2 regions of the Devosia sp. UYZn731 genome follow, and region 1 is predicted to be linked to the other one. Evidence: predicted binding sites of a transcription regulator. Region 1 holds the regulator's gene; the other holds the start of a gene.

The links. Region 1 encodes LexA, which represses DNA repair genes until DNA is damaged. Its sites were predicted from a motif close to TGTTCNNNNTGTGTTCNG; they were not measured.
Region 2: a site for LexA is predicted at 2,073-2,090, ahead of recA (recombinase RecA). Genes of this name have one in related genera too.

What each region holds. Positions count from the first base shown of each region.
Region 1 is NZ_JBEPOL010000002.1:174,966-182,407, forward strand. It holds gene ABIB57_RS05270 (nuclear transport factor 2 family protein) at 1-766, opposite strand, end outside; gene ABIB57_RS05275 (hypothetical protein) at 787-1,122, opposite strand; gene lexA (transcriptional repressor LexA) at 1,122-1,832, opposite strand; gene ABIB57_RS05285 (molybdopterin molybdotransferase MoeA) at 1,983-3,191, opposite strand; gene moaC (cyclic pyranopterin monophosphate synthase MoaC) at 3,188-3,670, opposite strand; gene trpC (indole-3-glycerol phosphate synthase TrpC) at 3,673-4,479, opposite strand; gene trpD (anthranilate phosphoribosyltransferase) at 4,472-5,497, opposite strand; gene ABIB57_RS05305 (anthranilate synthase component II) at 5,494-6,093, opposite strand; gene trpE (anthranilate synthase component I) at 6,177-7,442, opposite strand, start outside.
Region 2 is NZ_JBEPOL010000002.1:630,092-637,533, reverse strand. It holds gene ABIB57_RS07615 (aldo/keto reductase) at 1-820, opposite strand, end outside; gene araD1 (AraD1 family protein) at 915-1,904, opposite strand; gene recA (recombinase RecA) at 2,172-3,248, shown strand; gene alaS (alanine--tRNA ligase) at 3,458-6,097, shown strand; gene ABIB57_RS07595 (DMT family transporter) at 6,153-7,037, opposite strand; gene ABIB57_RS07590 (DMT family transporter) at 7,128-7,442, opposite strand, start outside.

The sequences.
Region 1 (7,442 bases):
CGTGGATAATCTTCCAACCTTCGGGGCGTCGAACGAAGACGCTGGTCCCCCGCCCCGAACCCTCACGGCATTCACCGGACCCCGTTGCCTGCCAATGAAAGCGGTAGAGGCAAGCGGCGGCATAATCGCCCTGAGCGATCCAGCGCACGTCTTCCAGCCAGTAGATTTCGCCGGTCAGATTGCGCCACGTGCCCTCAAAGGCAGAACGAATGGCGGACAGCCCGGCATGCGAACCATCGCCGAACCAAAACACCGCCTCCGGCGCGATCAGCGGAGCGACGTCGTCAAAGCTGTGATTGTTGATAAGCTCGGCATAGCGCGACAGCGTCTTCGCCGCCTCCACGCCGTTGCTGACTATGGCGTCCCGTACCAGTTTCAGGGCACGTACGAAGTCGGGGTGCCACTCCCGCTCTGGCGTTGCATCCAGAGTACACCAGAAAAATTCAAATCGATGCCCACCATCGTCTAATGTGTCAAACGCCCAGTGCTCCGGCAGATCCGCCGTCTCCACCAGCACAAAGTGCCAGAGCTGCCCCAGCGCAATGGCCGAACTGGAGCAGAGCACCACACCAGTCACATCCTCGACAATCCCTGCTTCCTCCGCCAGCTCGCGCAAAGCACCAGCAATAACAGACTCGCCCGCCTCTCGTGTCCCCTTGACCAGTTGAACACCGGCCAGGGGGTGCCTGAACACCAGGATCTCCCTTGCGTCCCCTACGCCTCGGAAAATGACCGGACAAACTTTCTCGACCAAGTTCTTCGCCATCAAACCCCACGCATGAGCTTTTACTCCTTGGCCGCAGTCTCCAGCGTTACCCAGCGGCCGGTGACGTCGCATTGCAGCAGCATGCTGTCATTGTTGCGAATGCCGACGATAGCGCCCGCGGACGACAACTTGCCTTCGAGCAGGCAACCCGCTACGGGCGTATCGGCCTTCGCTTCCGCCCAGCCGGTTCCGGCATTGCAGACTGCGGTGCCATTGCCCGCATTGATGCCCACACCTGCCGAAAACGTCACATTTCCCACCCAGCAGCGGGTCTCCTTGACGCTCGCTTCTTGAGCGAACGTCGCGCCGTTGCCGAGCGACAACAGGCCAAGCGCCAAAAGCAGGGTGAGCCGCATCAGTATTTCCTCAGCAACCCGACCAGGCGGCCCTGGACCTTGACGCGATCAGGTCCGAAAATGCGCGTTTCATAGGCCGGGTTGGCGGCTTCCAGCGCGATGGTATTGCCCTTGCGGCGCAGGCGCTTGAGGGTGGCTTCCTCGTCATCAACAAGAGCCACGATGATTTCGCCGGTTCCCGCTGAGTCCTGCTTGCGGATCAGGACGGTATCGCCATCGAAAATGCCGGCCTCGATCATCGAATCGCCGCGCACTTCGAGTGCGTAATGTTCGCCTGCGCCCAACATTTCGGGCGGTACAGAGATGGTGTGGGTGTGGCTTTCGATCGCCGAGATCGGCGTACCGGCCGCGATACGGCCCATAACCGGAACCGAAATGGGACGCGCGTAATCTTCAACCGAACCGCGCATCGGGGGGGACGCCACCTTGCCCAGATTGCCCTCGATCACGCTCGGCTCGAAGCGCGACTTGCGCCCGCCGAGGGACGGGTTCATCGAATCGGGCAGCTTGACCACTTCGAGTGCGCGCGCCCGATTGGGCAGGCGGCGAATGAAACCGCGCTCCTCCAACGCTGTGATCAACCGGTGAATGCCCGACTTGGATGCCAGATCGAGCGCATCCTTCATCTCGTCGAACGATGGCGGAATACCGCTCTCCTTCATCCGCTCATGGATGAACATCAGCAGCTCGTGTTGTTTGCGCGTTAGCATTGGGCCCCTCGGTCGGGAATCGGAACAAAGACTGAACGATGATACGTGTTCCAGTTATGTTCTGCAATATCCCAATGCATTGCCGGCGTAATTTCCGCCTTTGCAAGCAAACGGCGCTTCGTCGCGCGACCTATGCGGTTTTATTTCAGCCTAGAACGCGTCGATACTGATGGCCTCGACCACAGTACCGGCCGGCCGACCCGGATCATGTTCTGGTTGCACGATGAGCATGTCCGCCCGCGCCAGCGACGAGGTATGGCCGCTGTCGACCTCCGAGATCGGCATCAATGCCGTCCCACTGGGCCCATGCACGACGCGCGCGCGCATGAAATGGCGGCGCGCGGTATTGGGCGGGGTCGGGACGGCCAGCGGCAGATGCCAGAGCTGACCAGCGGATTCGGCGTGGCCCTGCCACAGCCGGAGTGCCGGCTTGATAAAAATTGTGGCGGTAACCAGCGCCGAGACGGGGTTCCCCGGCAGGCCGAAGATCAGCGTCTTACCGCGCGTGCCGAACATCAGCGGCTTGCCCGGCCGCATGTTGATGCGCCAGAAATCCAGCGTCACGCCGAGCGACAGGAGGATTTCCTGCACAATATCGTGGTCGCCGACACTGGCGCCGCCGGTGGTGACGACGATGTCAGGCTCGCTGGCGAAGATGGCTTCCAGCGTCGCCGTCAGCGCCGCCCGGTCATCGCCGACAATACCGTGGTCGGTGACGGTTTCGGAGTAGGGCGCCAGCAGGGGACTTAGGCCGTAGCTGTTGGACGAAACGATCTGGTCTGGGCCCAGCGGCGTGCCGGGCACGACCAGTTCATCGCCCGTCGCTAGAAGGGCAATTTTCGGTCGGCGGTTGACCGCGAGGGCAGGGACATTCGCTGCTGCCGCGACGGCCAGTTGCAGTGCAGCGAGGCGCGTGCCGGCGGCGACCAGAACCTGGCCAGTGGCAAAGTCATTGCCGATTGGACGAATGCTGCGGCCGGGTTTGGGCTGCTCGGCGAACTGCACTGTGTGGCCGGTTACCGTCGCCTCTTCCTGCATGATGACCGCATCGGCGCCGGCAGGGACGGGCGCGCCGGTGAAGATGCGCACGCATTGGCCTTCGCCAACGGGGCCGGCAAAGCCCGCGCCGGCTTGCGACATGCCGATGATGGCCAGGCTCCGCCCCGGCACGGCGTCCTGCGCCCGCACCGCATAGCCATCCATGGCGCTAGCGTTGAACGGGGGCTGGCTGTGGTTGGCGACGATCGGCGCGGCCAAGACCCGGCCGGCGGCATCGTGTAGGGGGACTGTTTCGGCCTGCGCCTCGGGCACGCGCTTCAGAATCGCGGCAATCGCGTCTTCGACGGGCAGCAGGCTCATGGCGTGCGCACGAAATCGCCGGATTTGCCGCCCGATTTTTCCAGCACGCAGATATCGGTGACAACCATGGCCCGGTCGATGGCCTTGGCCATGTCGTAGAGCGTCAGCGCCGCGGTGGAGGCGGCGACCAGCGCTTCCATCTCTACGCCGGTTTGCGCTGTGGTTTCTGCGGTGGCGTGCACGACGATCACCGTCGCGCTCTCAGCCTCAATGTCGACGCTGACCTTGGTCAGCGGAATCGGATGGCAGAGGGGGATCAGATCCGAGGTCCTTTTGGCGGCCATGATGCCGGCAATACGGGCCACAGCGAGCGCATCGCCCTTCTTGAGGGAGCCGCCCATAATCGCCGCTACCGTGGCAGGTTCGGCGATGATTCGAGCCTGGGCCACCGCCCGGCGCCGGGTGGCCGCCTTGTCGCCGATATCGACGATGTGGGCTTCGCCTTTGGCGTTGAGATGCGTGAGGCCGCCTTGTGCCATGCCTATGCGCTCACGGTGCCCATGAGCAGGGCGCGCGTGGCGGCCACCACATCGTCCTGGCGCATCAGGCTTTCGCCGACGAGGAAGGTGCCGATGCCGCTGGCTTCGTCCAGCTTGCGCACATCGTCGTGGCTGAGAATGCCGCTTTCGCTGACCAGCACCTTGCCGGGCGGCACGCCGGCGGCCAGGTCGATCGAGGTCTCCAGACGGGTTTCGAAGGTGCGCAGGTTGCGATTGTTGATACCGATGAATTCGGCGTCCAGCGCCAGCGCCCGGTCCAGCTCGAGCTGGTCGTGCACTTCGACCAGCGCGTCCATGCCCCATTCCTCTGCGGCGTCGAGCAGGTAGCGCGCCACATCGTCGCCGACAGCGGCCAGGATGACGAGGATGCAATCAGCGCCCCAAGCGCGCGCCTCGGCCACCTGATAGGTTTCAAACAGGAAATCCTTGCGCAGCACGGGCAGGGTAGTGGCCGCGCGCGCTTCGATCAGGTAGCTCGGCGAGCCTTGGAAGGAGGGACGGTCGGTTAGCACGGACAGGCACGTCGCGCCGCCGGTTTGGTAGGCGCGGGCAATCTCGGCGGGGTTGAAGTCCTGCCGGATCAGGCCCTTGGAGGGGCTGGCCTTTTTTACCTCGGCGATCAGTGCGTATTGCTTGGCGGCGCGCTTGGCCTTGATGGCCCTAAGGAACCCACGAGGCGCTGGCTGGTCATGCGCCATGGCCACGACTTCCGCCCAGGGCCGCATCGCCTTGGCGGCAGCGATTTCTTCGCGTTTGTACGATTCGATCTGCTTGAGAATATCAGCCATGGTCTCGCCCGTTGGACACTGCGACGAGCCGCGCTAGCGTCTCCTTCGCCTTGCCGCTGTCGATGATGTCGGCCGCCAGTTCGGCGCCGCTTTTGAGGTCTTGCACGCGGTCGGCGACGATCAGCGCGGCCGCAGAATTGAGCAGCACGATATCGCGATAGGCGCCCGGCCTGCGGTCGAACAATTCATGCACCGCCGCGGCATTGTATTCGGGATCGCCGCCCAGCAGGTCCTTGGGATCGCTGCGCTTTAGGCCGGCATCCTCAGGTGTCACTTCAAAGCTGCGCAAATCACCATTGGCTATCTGGGCAACGAAACTGGGACCGGTGACGGTGATTTCGTCGAGGCCATCGCTGCCGTGGAAAACCCAGGCCTTGATGGCGCGGTTGGCGAGGAGGGCGGCTGCCACCGGCTCCACCCATTCCTGCGCATAGACGCCCAGCACATAGCGGCGCACGCCGGCAGGGTTGGATTGCGGGCCCAGCAGATTGAACATGGTCCGCACGCCCATTTCGGCGCGGGCTAGGCCGACATGGCGCATGGCCGGATGGTGCGAGGGCGCGAACATGAAACCGATCCCGGCTTCATTGATGCAGCGTGAAATCTCGGCGGGGGTCAAATCCAGCTTGATCCCCAGGGCTTCGAGCACCTGCGATGCTCCGGACTTCGATGACAAAGCCCGGTTGCCGTGCTTGGCCACCGGCACGCCCGCCGCGGCCACGACAAAAGCGCTGGCGGTGGAGATGTTGAGCGTGCCACCGCCGTCGCCGCCGGTGCCGACGATGTCGATGGCGTGTTCGGGGGCTTCGACCGTCACCATCTTCTCGCGCAGGATCGAGACGGCTGCGGCGATTTCGCCGACGGTCTCGCCTTTGACGCGCATGCCCATGAGGAACGCGCCGATCTGGCTGGGCGTGGCATTGCCCTCCATGATCGTGGTCATCACGCCGCGCATTTCCTCTCCGGTGAGGTCGCGGTTGGCGGCGATCTTGTTGAGAGCTGCCTTGATGTCCATCACGCAGCCTTCTTCTGGTTGAAGTCGCGGGCCAGGTTCAGGAAATTCTGCAGTAGCGCATGGCCGTTTTCGCTGGCGATGCTCTCTGGATGGAACTGCACGCCGTGGACGGGGAGGGTTTTGTGCTGCATGCCCATGATGAGGCCGTCATCGGTGGTGGCGGTGATTTCAAGCGTGTCGGGCAGGGTCTCGGGCTTGACGATCAGCGAGTGGTAGCGCGTCGCCTCGAAGTCGTTGTTGAGGCCGCGGAACAGGCCCTTGCCGCTGTGGTGGATCTTGGATGTCTTGCCATGCACCAGGTGCGGCGCGCGGATGACGTCGCCTCCCAAGGCTTGGCCGATTGCCTGATGGCCAAGGCAGACGCCCAAAATCGGCATTTCGCCCTTGAAGCGTTCGATAAGCGATAGGCAAATGCCGGCTTCGTTGGGCGTGCAGGGGCCGGGTGACAGCACGATCGCCTCGGGCGCCATTGCGCCGATTTCATCAAGCGTAATCTTGTCGTTGCGCATGACGGTGACGTCGGCGCCGAGTTCGCCCAGGAAGTGGACGAGGTTGTAGGTAAAGCTGTCGTAATTATCGATGACGAGCGTGCGGGTCATATCTCTGGTTCCAGCGCGGCTATTGGGATCAGTTCAGGTTCAGAACCAGTTCCGCCATCGATGTTGAAACATGAAATGCGCCATCATTGCCCGATCCTGGCTTCGCCGGCATAGCGTAACGCTTCCTCGGCGGCGCTGAAAAGGGCGCGCGCCTTGTTTTCGCATTCCATCTGCTCAAGCTCGGGCTGGCTATCGGCGACGATGCCGGCGCCGGCCTGCACGAACAGCTTGCCGTCCTTGAGCAGGGCGGTGCGCAGCACGATGCAGGTATCCATGGTGCCGTCGGCGCCGAAATAGCCGACGCAGCCGCCATAGATGCCGCGGCGCGAGGATTCCAGCTCGTCGATGATTTCCATCGCGCGCACTTTCGGCGCACCGGAGACCGTGCCAGCCGGGAAACCGGCGGCCAGCGCGTCGACGAAGTCATATTTGGGATCGAGCACGCCCACGACATTGGAGACGATGTGCATGACGTGAGAATAGTATTCGAGGAAGAACTTGTCGGTGACCCTGACCGTGCCGGTCTTGGCGACGCGACCGACGTCGTTGCGGCCCAGGTCGAGCAGCATCAGGTGTTCGGCCAGCTCCTTGGGATCGGCCAGCAATTCGGCCGCCAGTTCCTGGTCGCGTGTCGGCGTGGCACCGCGCTTTCGGGTGCCGGCGATGGGGCGAATTGTGACTTCGCCATCCTGCACCTTGACCAGGATTTCGGGGCTCGATCCGGCGACCGAAAAATCGCCGAAGTCGAGGAAATACATATAGGGCGACGGATTGGTGCGGCGTAGGGCGCGGTAGAGAGCGGTCGGGGGCAGGGTGAATTCGGCCTCGAAGCGCTGGCTCAGCACTACCTGGAAGACATCCCCAGCGGTGATGTAGTCCTTGGCCTTGGCCACCATGGCGAAATATTCGTCTTTCGAGGTATTGCTAGTGACCTCGATCTTTTCCAGATCAGGGAGGGCAGGGGTCGTGGGCAGCGCTTGGCCCAGGCGCTGGATGGCGTCGTCGATATGCGACTGCGCCGATTCATAGGCCTGCCGCGCGGTCACGCCGTCACGCACGTAGACTGGCGCGGTAAGATAGAGTTCGTCCTTGAGCGTATCGAAAATCGCCAGCATGGCCGGGCGCATCAGGATGGCCTCGGGCATGTCCAGATGGTCCAGATTGCTGTTGGGCAACGTCTCCATATAGCGGACCATCTCGTAGCCCAGAAAGCCGTAGATGCCCGCGGACTGCGGCGGCAGGCCCTCGGGCACTTCGATCTTGGAGCTGGCGACCAGATCGCGCAGGGCATCCAGCGGCGCCTCGGCCAGACGCTCGAAGCGGTCCACGTCAATATGGGCCGCGCGATT
Region 2 (7,442 bases), 460 kb from region 1:
CGTTGAAATCCTTGCATACCGCTTCGATGGCCCTGACCTTGGCGACGATATCGTCGGGCGCCTTGGCATAGTTGAACTTGTCGCCGCCGACCAGAATGCCGGAATTGAACGGACCGCCGACCACGACCGACGCGCCGCGCTCGATGCAGGTGGACATGAAGGGATGCAAGGAGGTCTGCTCCAGCAGCGTATAGCGGCCGGCGAGAAGGAAGACGTCCCAATCGCCGAGCGCGAAGGCGTCCATCAGCACTTCCCACTCGTTGACGCCAAGGCCGATGGCCGAGATGACGCCACTATCGCGCAGTTCGCGCAAGGCCTTATAGCCGCCGTTGGCGAGCTGTGCCCAGAGCGGTTTGTTGGCCTCGGCGCCGTGGGTGGAAACGCCGATATCGTGGACATAGACGATGTCGATCGCATTGAGGCCGAGGCGCTGCAGGCTGTCCTCGAACGAGCGCATGACGCCGTCATAGGAATAGTCATAGGCTTGGTTGAAGGGCAGGGGATCGACCCAGGCGCCCTTGTCCTGTTCGGTCGCTTTGACGGGCTTGAGCAGGCGGCCGACCTTGCTGGACAGGATCGTGTCGCTACGGCGCTCGCGGATCGCGTCGCCAACCAGATGCTCGGACCGGCCGAGGCCATATTGGGGGGCAGTGTCGACGTAATTGATGCCCACATCGAGCGCGTGGGCCACCGTGGCGCGGGCCTGATCGGCCGGCACGGCGCTGAAAATGCCGGCGAGCGAGGCGCCACCGAGGCCTAGAGTGGTCACTTCGAGCGCGGTCTTGCCGACGCGGCGTTTTTCAAAACTGAGCTTGGTCATGATTGTCCCTCCGGGTGGAGGGACAACTGACATGTTAGTGGCGCGGCGTAAAGGCGGGGCGACCAAAGTTAGCGAGCGATTTCCTGGAAACGCTTTAGTAGACGTTGCCGACGATGACCGGGTGTTCGGCTTCGATGCGGATCGGGTTGCGCAAAGCTGCGCCGAACTGGCGCTCTTCGATCTCGAACACATCATTGGGCTGGGTGACCACGCCATCGGCAAAGCTCAGCGTGGCGGTGCCGAACATGTGGACGTGGATATCGCCCGGATTGCGGAACAGCTCGTATTTGAAGTGGTGATATTCGAGGTTGGCGATGGTGTGGCTCATATTGTCCTCCCCGCTGAGGAAGGGCTTTTCCCAGATCACCTGGCCATCGCGCTTGATGCGCGACATGCCCTCGATATGGGCCGGGAGGTCACCGACGCGCAGCTCGGGGCCGAAGGCGCAGGCGCGCAGTTTGGAATGGGCGAGGTAGAGGTAGTTGACGCGCTCGGTGACGTGGTCAGAAAATTCATTGGCCAAGGCGAAGCCGAGCCGGCGCGGCTGGCCGTTCTGATCGATGACATAAATGCCGGCGATTTCGGGCTCTTCGCCGGCATCGCGGGCGAAGGACGGGGAGGGGATCGGGTGGCCGGGATTGACCACGGTGTAGCCGTTGCCCTTGTAGAACCATTCCGGCTGCACGCCCTTGGTGCCGTCGGTCGGCTTGCCATTTTCCAGGCCCATCTGGAACATTTTCATCGAGTCGGTCAGCTCGCCCGCCGGCTTGTTGGAATTGTGCATGGCGTCGCGTGTCGAGGCCGACCCCAAATGGGTTAGGCCAGTGCCGGTGACATAGAGATGGGCCGGATCGGGATGGTTGATCGGCGCCAGCATGCGCCCCTCAGCCAGAATCGCTGCCTTGTCGACGGTGGCGCCGAGGCCCTTTTCGGCGATCAGCGCGCCGATGCCGATATTGCGGGCGAGCGCGGCTATCGCCAGATCGTAGACGCTGGTGGCGTCATTGACCTGCCGGGTGAGGTCACCATCGACCTGGCCCACGGCGCGTTCGCCATTGAGGTCGAAATACTGAATGAGATTCATCGCGTGGCTCCTGGCCGTGGCTGGCCCGGTTCGGGCTGATTGGCCGGCATAAAACGCAACATGTTAGTCCTGAGCAAGCGGAAAATGGCGCGGCGTCGATGGGGCGCGCAGATTCTGGAGCGTACCGGCGAGGTTTGCGCGGAAAGCAAAATTCCCCATTGACAGGCTAGAAACAAAATGAGAACAAATAGGGCACATTCAATGCACAGCTACTTACGGCGTCAGCGCGTTGCCAGGCCCACAAGAGCGTGAAATAAGGAGAGAATCATGGCTAGCTCGCCGCTTCGCGTTGTTGAAGGTGGATCGATGGATAAGGATAAAGCGCTCGCGGCGGCTCTCAGCCAGATCGAGCGCAATTTCGGCAAGGGCTCGATCATGCGCCTTGGCGAAAGCGCTTCGATCGAGGTGGAATCGATCTCCACGGGTTCGCTGGGTCTCGATATTGCGCTGGGCATTGGCGGCTTGCCAAAGGGCCGTATCGTCGAGATTTTTGGGCCGGAAAGCTCGGGCAAGACCACGTTGGCACTGCATGTGATCGCTGAGGCGCAGCGCGCCGGTGGCATCTGCGCGTTTGTCGACGCCGAGCATGCGCTGGACCCTATTTATGCCCGCAAGCTGGGCGTTAATATTGATGACCTGCTGATCTCGCAGCCCGATGCTGGTGAGCAGGCGCTGGAAATCACCGATACGCTGGTTCGATCCGGCGCTATCGACGTGCTGGTCATCGATTCGGTGGCGGCACTGACGCCAAGGGCCGAACTCGAAGGCGAAATGGGTGATTCATTGCCGGGCCTGCAGGCGCGGTTGATGAGCCAGGCAATGCGCAAGCTGACGGGCTCGATCTCCAAGTCCAAGTGCCTGGTCATTTTTATCAACCAGATCCGCATGAAGATCGGCGTGATGTATGGTTCGCCCGAGACCACGACGGGCGGCAATGCGCTCAAGTTCTATGCTTCGGTGCGCCTCGATATCCGTCGCATCGGCGCGATCAAGGATCGCGAAGAAATCGTCGGCAACCAGACCCGCGTCAAGGTGGTCAAGAACAAGCTGGCGCCGCCGTTCCGCCAGGTCGAGTTCGACATCATGTATGGCGAAGGCATTTCCAAGACCGGTGAATTGCTCGACCTTGGCGTGAAAAGCGGCATCGTCGAGAAGGCCGGCGCCTGGTTCTCCTATGATAGCCAGCGCCTGGGGCAGGGCCGCGAGAATTCGCGCCAGTTCCTCAAGGACAATCCGGCGATTGCCGCCACCATCGAACAGGGCGTGCGCGAGAGCTCGGGCCTGTTGGGCGAGGTGCTGCTGGCCGTGGCCGGTGACGAGGATGCGGCGGACGACGCCGAATAAGATTATCCCATGCAGGGATTTAGGGGTGGTGCGCAAGCACTGCCCCTTTTTTGTGTTTCGGCGCCGCCATTTTTACGGAATGGCGTTTTTCTGGGCTGATTGAAGCAGCGACGGGGCGCCAATGCTGGACAGGGAAGCCGGGGCCGCGATAGAAAGCCGTACCTTCTTCGGCGCCTCGCGATGCGCCATTCCCGCGATGAAAGTGTCTGATGACGAGCGTAAACGAGATCCGGTCGAGTTTTGTCGATTACTTTGCCCGCAACGGGCATGAGAAAGTGGCGTCGAGCCCGCTGGTGCCCCGCAACGACCCGACCCTGATGTTCGTCAATTCGGGGATGGTGCAGTTCAAGAACGTCTTCACCGGCGTCGAAAAACGCGACTACAAGCGCGCGACCTCGGCCCAGAAAAGCGTGCGCGCTGGCGGCAAGCATAACGATCTCGACAATGTCGGATTTACCGCTCGGCACCACACCTTCTTCGAGATGCTGGGCAATTTCTCGTTCGGCGATTATTTCAAGGAACAGGCGATCGAATACGCCTGGAATCTGCTGACCAAGGAATGGGGCCTGCCCAAGGACAAGCTCAGCGCCACCGTCTACCAGGACGATGATGAGGCTTTTGCGCTGTGGAAGAAAATTGCGGGCCTTCCTGACGACAAGATCGTGCGGCTTGGCGCCAAGTCGAACTTTTGGCAGATGGGCGATACGGGGCCGTGCGGCCCCTGCTCGGAAATTTTCTTCGATCATGGCGACAAGTATTGGGGTGGCCCTCCGGGATCGCCCGAGGAAGACGGCGACCGCTTCGTAGAGATATGGAATCTCGTCTTCATGCAGTTCGAGCAGGCGCCGGACGGGAGCCGCACGGCGCTACCCAAGCCGTCGGTCGACACCGGCATGGGGCTAGAACGCGTGGCTGCGGTCATGCAGGGCACCAACAACAATTACGAAATCGACCTGTTCAAGACGCTGATCGCCTCGACCATGCAAGCCACCGGCTTCCACGGTGATCCGACGACCCCGAGCCTGCGCGTCATCGCCGACCATATGCGGTCGATGAGTTTCCTTATCGCGGAGGGGGTGCTGCCCTCCAATGAGGGTCGCGGTTATGTGCTGCGCCGTATCATGCGGCGTGCGATGCGGCACGCCACCTTGCTGGGGGCGGACAAGCCGGTGATCCACCGTATCGTGCCAACCCTGGTCCGGGAGATGGGTCAGGCTTATCCTGAATTGGTTCAGGGCGAAGCCATGATCGAGGAAACTATTCGTCTTGAAGAGAACCGCTTTCTCAAGACGCTGAGCCGCGGCCTGTTACTGCTTGACGAGGCCACCACGGGTCTTGGCCAAGGCGACATGCTCGAGGGCGTCACTGCCTTCAAGCTGTTCGACACCTATGGTTTTCCGCTCGATCTGACGCAGGATGCGCTGCGCATGCGCGGCATCAATGTCGATCTGACGGGCTTTGAAGACGCAATGGCGCGCCAGCGTGCGGAAGCACGCAAGAGCTGGTCCGGTTCGGGCGAGGCGGGCGAGGACAAGGTCTGGTTTGCCGTCGCGGACAAGGTCGGTCCGACGGAATTTCTCGGCTACGAAACTGAGGTGGCCGAGGGCGTCGTCACCGCTCTGGTGCGCAACGGCGCGATGGTCGAGACGCTTGCTGCCGGTGAGGAGGGCTTTGTCGTCCTCAACCAGACGCCATTTTATGGCGAGAGTGGTGGGCAGGTCGGCGATACCGGTACCATCGCGGGCGAAGGCGTTGCCGCCGACGTCACCGACACGGTCAAGAATCATGGCATCTTCGGCCACAAGGTAACTGTCCGGCAGGGCACGCTTGCGCTGGGTGCGCCGCTTGGCCTGGTGGTCGATCATGGCCGCCGCTCGGCCATTCGCGCCAATCACTCAGCCACCCACCTGCTGCACGAAGCGTTGCGCATCGTTCTGGGTGATCATGTCGCTCAAAAGGGTTCGATGGTCTCGGCCGACCGGCTGCGCTTCGACTTCGTTCATACCAAGCCGATCAGCCCACAGGAAATGGCGCAGATCGAGGATATCGCCAACGATATAGTCTTGCAGAATTCACGCGTGGAAACGCGGTTGATGGGCGTCGAGGAAGCCAAGCAATCGGGCGCCCGCGCTTTGTTCGGCGAAAAGTATGGCGACGAGGTCCGTGTGGTCTCGATGGGCGATCCGACCGGCAATGCGGTGGGCTGGTCCGTCGAATTGTGCGGCGGCACGCATGTTGGCCGGACCGGGGATATCGGGCTGATTTCAGTGCTCGGGGAATCCGGCGTGGCCGCCGGCGTACGTCGCATCGAGGCGCTGACGGCGCGGGGGGCACGTCATCATGCCCGCACCAATAGCAATCTGGTCGCCAGCGTGGCTGATGTGTTGCACACTCAGCCAGTGGAGGTGCTCAATCGTATCGCCGCTTTGCAGGATCAGCTCAAGAAGTCCGAACGTGCTCTGACGGATGCTCGCCAGAAGCTGGCAATGGGCGGCGGGGCGGATAGTCCGTCCGCCGAAACCGAGACGATCAATGGCGTCAACTTCGTCGGTCGTATCGTCGATGGCCTGCAGCCCAAGGATTTGCGCGGCCTGGTCGACCAGACCAAGAAGCAGGTCGGCTCGGGCGTCGTCGTCGTGATCGGGCTAACCGAGGATGGCAAGGCCGGCTTGGCGGTCGGCGTGACCGAGGATCTCGTCGGCAAGGTGTCTGCGGTTGATCTGGTGCGCGCCGGTTCTGCCGCCCTGGGCGGTCAAGGCGGCGGCGGTCGCCCGGACATGGCGCAGGCCGGTGGTCCCGATGGCAGCAAGGCCAGCGAAGCCATGGCAGCAATCCGTTCGGCGCTTTAGACGCAGTCTAGAGATCTTGAAGCCCGCATCCTTACCGGTGCGGGCTTTGGCGTATCTAGAGCCCGCTGCGATAGAAGAAGACGCGCGGCTTCCAGCGGATTTTGGTTTTAGTGCTGAGCACGTTCATCAGGCCGGCGCCGAGGACGACGAAGAGACCACCGATCGCCAGGGCGTCGGGATATTCGTGGTAAAAGGCGGCGCCGAGGACAATGCCCCAGATCAACTGGCTATATTGGACCGGCGCCAGCATGTTGGCCGGCGTGACCTTGGTCGCAGCGATGAGCAGCAGGCCACCGCAGCCGCCAAAGGCACCGCACAGCGCCAGGATGCCGAACTGTTCCCAACTGGGCCAGACGAAGCTGGGTAGCATCATCGTGCCATTGAAGAGCACGGAATAGACCACGAGAACCCCGACCAGGGTGACGCGCTTTTCTGTTGGTGCGATATGGCGGAGGATGACGGTCGTGACCGCCCCCACAAGGGTGCTGGCAAAGGCTGCGAGGTGCCCCAGCCCCAGTTCGCGGAACCCGGGCCGCACCACCAGCAGCACTCCGGCGAAGCCGACCAGCAGCAAAACCCAGCGCAGCGGCGTCACGTGTTCCTTGAGGATCAGCACGGATAGCAGGGTGACGAAAATCGGCGTGGTGAAGGCAATGGCGTAGGTTTCGGCGAAATGAATGTGGGTGAAGGCGTACATGATGAGGGCAGTGCCGCAGATTGCCGTCAGGCAACGCAGCTGCACCAGCCAAGGGTGTGTCATCTTGAACATTTCGCGCCAACGCTCATGGCGGTTGGTGAGCGCGAGCGGAATGATGGAGAAACTGGTGGTGAAAAAGGCGATTTCGAAGACGGTGAAACCGGGACCGATGGCCTTGATTAGCGCATCGCCCATAGAGAAACTGGCATAGGCCACAAAAGCAAGAATGACGCCGATTGGCATCGAATAGTCCGGATACAGGAGGGACGGCGGGGATTGGCGTTACCATACAAGATCGCGGCGACGGCGTCGAGGACGAAGCTGTTGGTGGCGTTAAATTTCCGGTCCCTGAACTTCGGCAATGTCGGTCGGCGATGTGCCCTGGCGGGCGCGATATTCGGCATAGCGGCCGGCGATGCGGGCGCGGGCGCCATCAAGCAGGACATTGACGAGGCCCGACATGGTGACGACCGCCATGCCCACATAAGCCAGCGCGTCCGGATGTTCGGAATAGAAGTATGAGCCCAGCCCGATGGCCCAGAGGATTTGGATATATTGGATCGGCGCGACCTGGTTGGCGGGCGCATTGCGGGTAGCGGCGATCAGCAGGATATGGCCCATGCCGACAAGGCTGCCACTGAGGGCCAG